DNA from 2 places in the Blastococcus sp. OS1-29 genome. Region 1 is predicted to be linked to the other one. Evidence: predicted binding sites of a transcription regulator. Region 1 holds the regulator's gene; the other holds the start of a gene.
The links. Region 1 encodes LexA, which represses DNA repair genes until DNA is damaged. Its sites were predicted from a motif close to TCGAACANNTGTTCGA; they were not measured.
Positions count from the first base shown of each region.

Region 2: a site for LexA is predicted at 2,195-2,210, ahead of AC2H4J_RS16930 (HNH endonuclease signature motif containing protein). Genes of this name have one in related genera too.

Region 1 is NZ_JBXXJK010000008.1:64,696-68,091, reverse strand. Features, by position in the region: gene AC2H4J_RS19760 (hypothetical protein) at 1-239, opposite strand, end outside; gene AC2H4J_RS19755 (LysM peptidoglycan-binding domain-containing protein) at 416-994, opposite strand; gene lexA (transcriptional repressor LexA) at 1,193-1,948, shown strand; gene AC2H4J_RS19745 (hypothetical protein) at 1,970-3,040, opposite strand; gene AC2H4J_RS19740 (phosphatase PAP2 family protein) at 3,012-3,396, opposite strand, start outside.
Region 2 is NZ_JBXXJK010000006.1:226,952-230,347, forward strand. Features, by position in the region: gene AC2H4J_RS16920 (hypothetical protein) at 1-323, shown strand, start outside; gene AC2H4J_RS16925 (hypothetical protein) at 437-760, opposite strand; gene AC2H4J_RS16930 (HNH endonuclease signature motif containing protein) at 966-2,177, opposite strand; gene hisH (imidazole glycerol phosphate synthase subunit HisH) at 2,359-2,994, shown strand; gene AC2H4J_RS16940 (M28 family peptidase) at 3,035-3,396, shown strand, end outside.

The DNA.
Region 1 (3,396 bases):
AAGGGCGCGGGGGTCGCGACGGAGAGGTGCCGCTCCGGGAGGCGCAGGGTCGCGAGATCCGTCCAGGCGGTCTCCTCGATACCGCCCAGGACCACGCGCACCCAGACCTGGCACCCACCATCGGCGTCGTGCCGCCACCCCAGCAGCTCACCGGCCCACCAGGTGCCTGCCTGATAGACCTCGACGGCCTGGGGCTGGCTCGTGAACACCGCTGCTCGGTTCTCCATGGCGCCTGACACGTGACGACCGTAAGCGTTGGAGTGACCACACACGGTGAACGCGCCCGCACTGAGGGTTGACGAAGTCGACCGCCGACGTTGTGAGTCTCTTGTCGTGACGTGGGTCACGACAACGCGTAGGCGTGGCGGCGAGCCGACGGCCACCCCTCCACGGGGTCGCCGGCGCTGCGAGGCGCTCACGGCAGTTCCAGGACCTGACCGGGGACGAGCACCGTGCCGTCGAGGGCGTTGAGTTCCTGGATCCGGTCGACGACCTGGCGGACGTCCGCTGTGCCGGCGACGTCAGCGGCGATGGACCAGAGTGTGTCGCCCGGCTGTACGACGACACTCTGTGTCCCGGCGAGCCGCAGGTCGCCGTCCTGCCCCGCGAGCAGTGGGCCCAGCCACGAGCCGATCGCCACGCCGAGCGCGAGGGTGAGGACCGCGGCCAGCAGGCGCGCCCGGCGGGTGAGCCGGACGCCGCCCCGAGCGGGGCGGCGCGCCGGTGCCGGCTCGCGCACCGCGGGACGCGGCTCCCCCGGCCGGCCCGCAGTGGCCCCCGCACCGCGCCGCGCGAGGCCCCCGTCCCGCGCCGGCGCCTCGACCGGGCGACAGACGCCGACCCGCGACGAGCTCCGCCCCGTCTGCCGCGGCCGCCGCGGCCACGCCTCCTCGGGGCCGGTGTCGCCACCGGCCGCCACCCCGACCAGCCGGGGCCGCCACGGCACCTGGATCTCCTCGTCGAAGTCCAGGACCGCCTGCTGCACGAGACCCATGACCCGTCCTCCCGTCCATCCGCTGCATCGAACGCCTGTTCGATTCGAACTGCTGTTCGATGTCTACCGCAAGCCACCGACGAAAGCGACACCGAACACGGCACGACTTCGAACATGTGTTTGATCCGCGGCCCTCGGCGCGCTACCGTCCGTCGGAGGACACATCTGCGCTGCGCGAGCAGCGGACAAGGAGGCGACGTGGCGGAGAAGAGCGGGACGGCAGGGGGCCGCAGGACGGCCGGTGGCGCCTCCGCGAACACCGAGACGTCCACGGTGCGCGCATTCCCCGACCGTGAGGCCGACGGTGACGGGCTGACCCAGCGTCAGCGCCGCGTCCTGGAGGTCATCCGCGACTCGATTGAGCGGCGCGGCTATCCCCCGTCGGTCCGGGAGATCGGCGAGGCGGTCGGCCTGTCGTCGGCGTCCTCGGTCGCGCACCAGCTGTCGGTGCTGCAGAAGAAGGGGTGGCTGCGCCGGGACCCGAACCGCCCACGGGCCCTCGACGTCCGGCTGCCGGGCGACAGCCCGCACTCGGCTGCGGCGGCAGAGCTCGCTGCCGGCGGAGAGTCCCCGGCTTCCGCGCCGACCTACGTCCCGCTGGTCGGCCGTATCGCCGCCGGTGGCCCGGTGCTCGCCGAGCAGGCCGTCGAGGACGTCTTCCCGCTACCCCGCGAGCTCGTCGGCGAGGGCACCCTGTTCATGCTCAAGGTCGTCGGTGACTCGATGGTCGAGGCCGCGATCTGCGACGGCGACTGGGTGGTCGTGCGCCAGCAGCCGACCGCGGAGAACGGCGAGATCGTCGCGGCGATGATCGACGGAGAGGCGACGGTCAAGACGTACAAGCGGCGCGACGGCCACATCTGGCTGTTGCCGCACAACCCCGCGTACGAGCCGATCCCCGGTGACGAGGCGACCGTGCTCGGCCGCGTCGTCAGCGTGCTGCGGCGCGTCTGAGACAGCCCGCCGGCCGGCGGTTCAGTGCCTCCGGTCGGCGGGACGACGATCGACGGGATGACGCCGGAGCTTGCCGCCGATCCAGACGATGACCGTCGCGGCGGCCGCCGCGATCAGACCGTTGGTGATCGGTGAGAGCCCCGACCGGCTCAGATCGGTGAAGCTCGGCACCGGACCCGCCGCCGGAGTCGCCGCAGGCGCGGCAGCGGGCGCGAGCGGTACCACCGTCAGGTCGCTCGGCAGCCCCTCGCTGGCGACCACCAGGCTCTGGTTGTCCGGCGCGAAGGTGATGGCCTCCCCCTGCCGCGAGTCGGGGAGCGGCGTACGTACAGGGGTACCGGCCAGCGCAGCCGGCACGTCGGAACCGGTCAGCGGCCACACGTAGGCGTCGGTGTAGGTGCGCAGGGCGATCGCGCTGCCGTCGCGCGCGACCGCTCCCCCGGTGACCAGGAGCTGGCCTGCCTGCCCGACCGGCCCACCCACGGTGCCGGTGAAGGTGAAGTTGACGCCGGCGACCTTCGCCAGGGCCACCGTCCCGCCGTCGACCAGGGCCGTTCCGGGCCGGTAGACGCCGCTGGCCCCCAGGATCTCCTTCGTCACGATGTACGGGGTGCCGTCCGGCGCGAGCAGCAGCGCCTCGGCGTCGTGCGCGCCGTCCGGGTAGGTCAGGCGGTAGATGCTGGTGGATCCGTCCGGACGGAGGGCGATCAGCGCCACGGTGGACCGGATGGAGTCGTTGTCGCCGGTGTCGGCCAGCCACACCGTCCCGTCGGCGGCGACCGCCAGGTCCTCGGGGTCGTAGGGGTCGACGGCGGCGGTGTGCACGTCGACGACCTGGCACGTGGCGTCCAGCAGGAAGACCGAGACCTGGTCGCCGCCGTCGTTCATGGCCAGGAACTGGCCGTCGACCGCCACCAGTCCGGAGAGCTCGGGCAACCGGGGGTCGGTGATCTGGCACTGGGCCGCCGGCGCGGTCGTCCCGGCGGACGCGGGCAGGGGGCAGCCGAGGACGAGGACGGCCCCGAGGACTCCCCCCGACGCCAGCAGTCGCCCCCGCGAGCCGCTACGCGGTCTGCCGGCCTGCTCGGGCACGTACCCAGCGTGACAGAACCATTGCGTTCAGTGCGTGAACCACGCCCAAGAGGACGATGCCCACGCAGGCACCCACGACCGCGTCGGTGAGCCAGTGGAAGTCGAGCGAGACCATGGCTGCGCCGGTGGCCACCGGCCCGACCACGCTGAGCAGCCAGAAGACCCGCTGCACACGGGCGGGCAGTCCGTACGCCACCGCCTGCCAGCGGGCGATCCCCCACATCAGGACGGCATTGGCGACGTGGCCCGAGGGGAACGACTGGCCGTCGGCATGGAAGAAGAAGACGCCGGGATAGCCCGGCGCCGTCCGCCCGGTGCCGTGCTTGATGGCGTAGACGGCGACGGTCAGCAGGCCG
Region 2 (3,396 bases), on a different contig from region 1:
ACATGACAGCAGGACGAGTCATCGAGAGATGTGCCTGGGTGGCGAATGCTTCCCTTGACGACCCGGACCGCAGTCGGCTGATCGCTTGGCTGGACACGGTCAAGGGAGCGCACGAGGCGCGGAACCGCGTGTTTCACGGCATGTGGGCTGTGCATCAGAACGACGGCTCTTTCCGTCCGGCGCAGCATTCCATCGTCGTGAAGAAGGGGCAGGTCCGCTTTCACGAAGAGGTGCTCACCCCTGGCGACGTAGAAGCCATCCGTCGCGAGATCGACGCAGCCTTGGAGGGAATTCACACCGTGACGTACCTCCTCCACGACTAGGAGCTCGCTCAGTGCCCCCTAGCGGCCCATTCAGAGACACGAGCGGGCCGCGCTGGTGGCGGCATCGCGAGTGCGACTGGCCACAGGTCGCTGCAGGGAGGGACTCGGAAGGCTCAGTCCACCGACTCAAGCACCAGTCGAACGATCTCCCGGAGCTTGTTGACGTACAGAGCCTCTTGGCTATCGGTCAACAGAGGCACCACGCGCTCAATGTCGCGGAGGCCGTCCCTCAACACGGCCAGCCGCGCAGCGTCGAGGCGGCCCGCGCTGCTCAGCCACGTGGCAACGCATCCCACTACCTGGTCGTCAAGGAAGGCGACGTCAACGCCTGCGGGGTCCTCGTAGCGCAGACGCGCGGGGAACTCGGCGTGCCTGTACTCGTCGAAGAGTCGACCGACCGTCCGCTCTCGCTCCGTGCGCACCCGTTCTGTCGTCACGGGGTCATGATCCCCGAGCGAGCGCTCGCCAGGGGAGACCGTGGGTGACGAAGCCGCCTGATGCGCCCTGAAGCCGCCTTTAGGGCGGTTCGACGTCGGATGGGCTGGGTCGCCCGACGCGCGGAAAGCGAGCACCCTCAGCGAATGGCGCCTCCGTGTGCGGGCATGCGGTCGCCGCCTGGTCAGCGCACGACGGAGAGATCGGTCAGCTGGTGGTTGCGTCGGGGTGGAGAAGGATCTCCGTGCCGTCGGGACGCCAGGTGCGCCATCGGCCGTCGGGAAGCCGAGAGATCCGGAAGCCGTGGTGGACCTTGGTGTGGTGGCGTTCGCAGAGGAGCGCCCCGTTCTCCACCGAGGTCGGCCCGTCGTCCAGAACCCATTCGAGCAGGTGGTGGGCATCGCACCAGTGGGTCGGGGCATAGCAGCCGGTGAAGACGCAGCCCTTGTCCCGTACGTCGAGGGCGGTGCGGATGTGCGAGGGGAACATCCGCCTGGTCCGGCCCAGGTCCAGCGGCTGACCCTCGGGGCCCATGACGATCCGGGTGATGTTGCCGTCGCAGGCCAGCCAGCGGGCCCGGGCGGCGGAGATCCGGGCGCCGAAGCCGGTGGTGGCGGCGCCGGGGCCGGTGTGCGGGCCGGCGAAGTCGTCGAGGCCGATGGTGACCACCACGTGCGGCTTGACGGTGCGCAGGAACGGCAGGTTCTTGGACGCCAGGGCGTTGTCGGTCAACTGCACGAAGGCGTCGCCCAACTGCTGGGCGCGGGTGCGCTCGTCGCCGCTGCGTCGGTTGGCCTGCACGATCGACTCCAGCGCGGCCTGCACCTTCTCCCCGCCGACCGCGTCGAGCTCGAAGCGCCCGGTGATGCTGCCGTCGGCGTGCTTGGCGATGGTGAGGCTGCGCTGCTCGGTGGGGTCGGGCTCGCGCCCGTCGGGGTCCAGGCGCGCCAGGTAGTGGTGCACCACCTGGGCGAGCTCGGTGACGGGACGGGTGGCTGCGATCTCGGCCAGCGCGGCATCGACGCCGACGAGGTCGACGCCCTGGGCGGCGGCCGCAGCCCGGTTCTCCTCCCGGGCGACCGGGGCGATCACCGACAGCTGTTCTGCGGTCAGCTGACCGTCGGCGCAGGCGGCGGCGACCGCGGGAAGGTGCTCCAGCGTCCGGCCGTTGCGCACCACCCGGGCGGCCTCCCCGGCGGAGAGCCGGCAGTGTCCGCGCAACCAGGACGCCATGCTCTTCTTGCCGTCGCACTCCGGCGCCTGGCTGAGCTCGGCTCGACGGGCGGTGCGGGCGAGTTCGGCGTCGATGCGGTTGCGGGCCCGCAGCAGCATCCGGGTCCGGTCGAGGTACTGGGGGGCGACCAGCTCGTCGAGGTCGTCGGCGCCGAGGGCGTCCAGAGCCGACTCGAGCTCGCCCACGCCCACCTCCCAGTCGTTCGATCGTGTGTTCGAATTCTATCGCAGTACGGAGGCGCTCACCAGGGAAATCCCCAGGTCAGCGACCTGTCCACAGATCTCGGCGGACCCAAGCGGTCGACGACGGTGAAGGGTGCCGGGAATCCGCGCGGGCACCGGACCGCTCCCACGTAGCGTGGGCAGCGTGAAGAAGGTCGTCATCCTCGACTACGGGTCGGGCAACCTGCGCTCGGCCGAGCGGGCACTCGCCCGGGTCGGCGCGGACGTCACTGTCACGGCCGACGCGCAGGCGGCTCTGGACGCCGACGGTCTCGTCGTCCCGGGCGTGGGCGCCTTCGCAGCCTGCATGGACGGCCTCCGTGCCGTCGACGGCCCGAGGATCATCGGCCGCCGGCTCGCCGGGGGACGGCCGGTGCTCGGCATCTGCGTCGGCATGCAGATCCTCTTCGAGCGCGGCGTCGAGCACGGCCACGACGCGGACGGCTGCGGCGAGTGGCCCGGGGTCGTCGAGCAGCTGACCGCGCCGGTCCTGCCGCACATGGGCTGGAACACCGTCGAGGCGCCGGCAGGCACGGTGCTGTTCGACGGGCTCGCGGACGAGCGGTTCTACTTCGTGCACTCCTACGGCGTCCGCGACTTCCCCCTGGCCGCCGACGGGCCGCCCAGCCCGCTGGCCAAGCCGAAGGTGACCTGGGCCGAGCACGGCGACCGGTTCGTCGCAGGTGTGGAGAACGGGCCGCTCTCGGCCACCCAGTTCCACCCCGAGAAGAGCGGCGACGCCGGCGCCCACCTGCTGACCAACTGGCTGAACACGCTCTGACCTGCGCAGCCGCCGCGAGCCGTCCACTTACTGTGACCGCGTGGCTGCCCAGCGTTCTCGCGGCGGACGACGTGCCTCGCCCGCGCCGTCCGTCCTCCCCGGCCTGATCCTGGTCGCTCTCCTCCTCGGCCTCGTGGCCTGGAGCGTGGCGGCGCTGCAGCCGCCGCAGCCCGAGGCCGCCGCCGCGCCGGCCGACCGGTTCAGCGCCACGCGAGCGTTCCAGCACGTACAGCGGATCGGCGCGCAGACCCACGTCGCCGGCAGCGCGGCCGGCGGGGCCGTCGTCACCGACCTCGTCACCACTCTGGCCGACCTCGGGCTGGACACGCGGGTGCAGAACTCGGTCGGCGCGTGGGAGTCCAAGACCGGGTCCATGGACCTCGCCCGGGTGCACAACGTGGT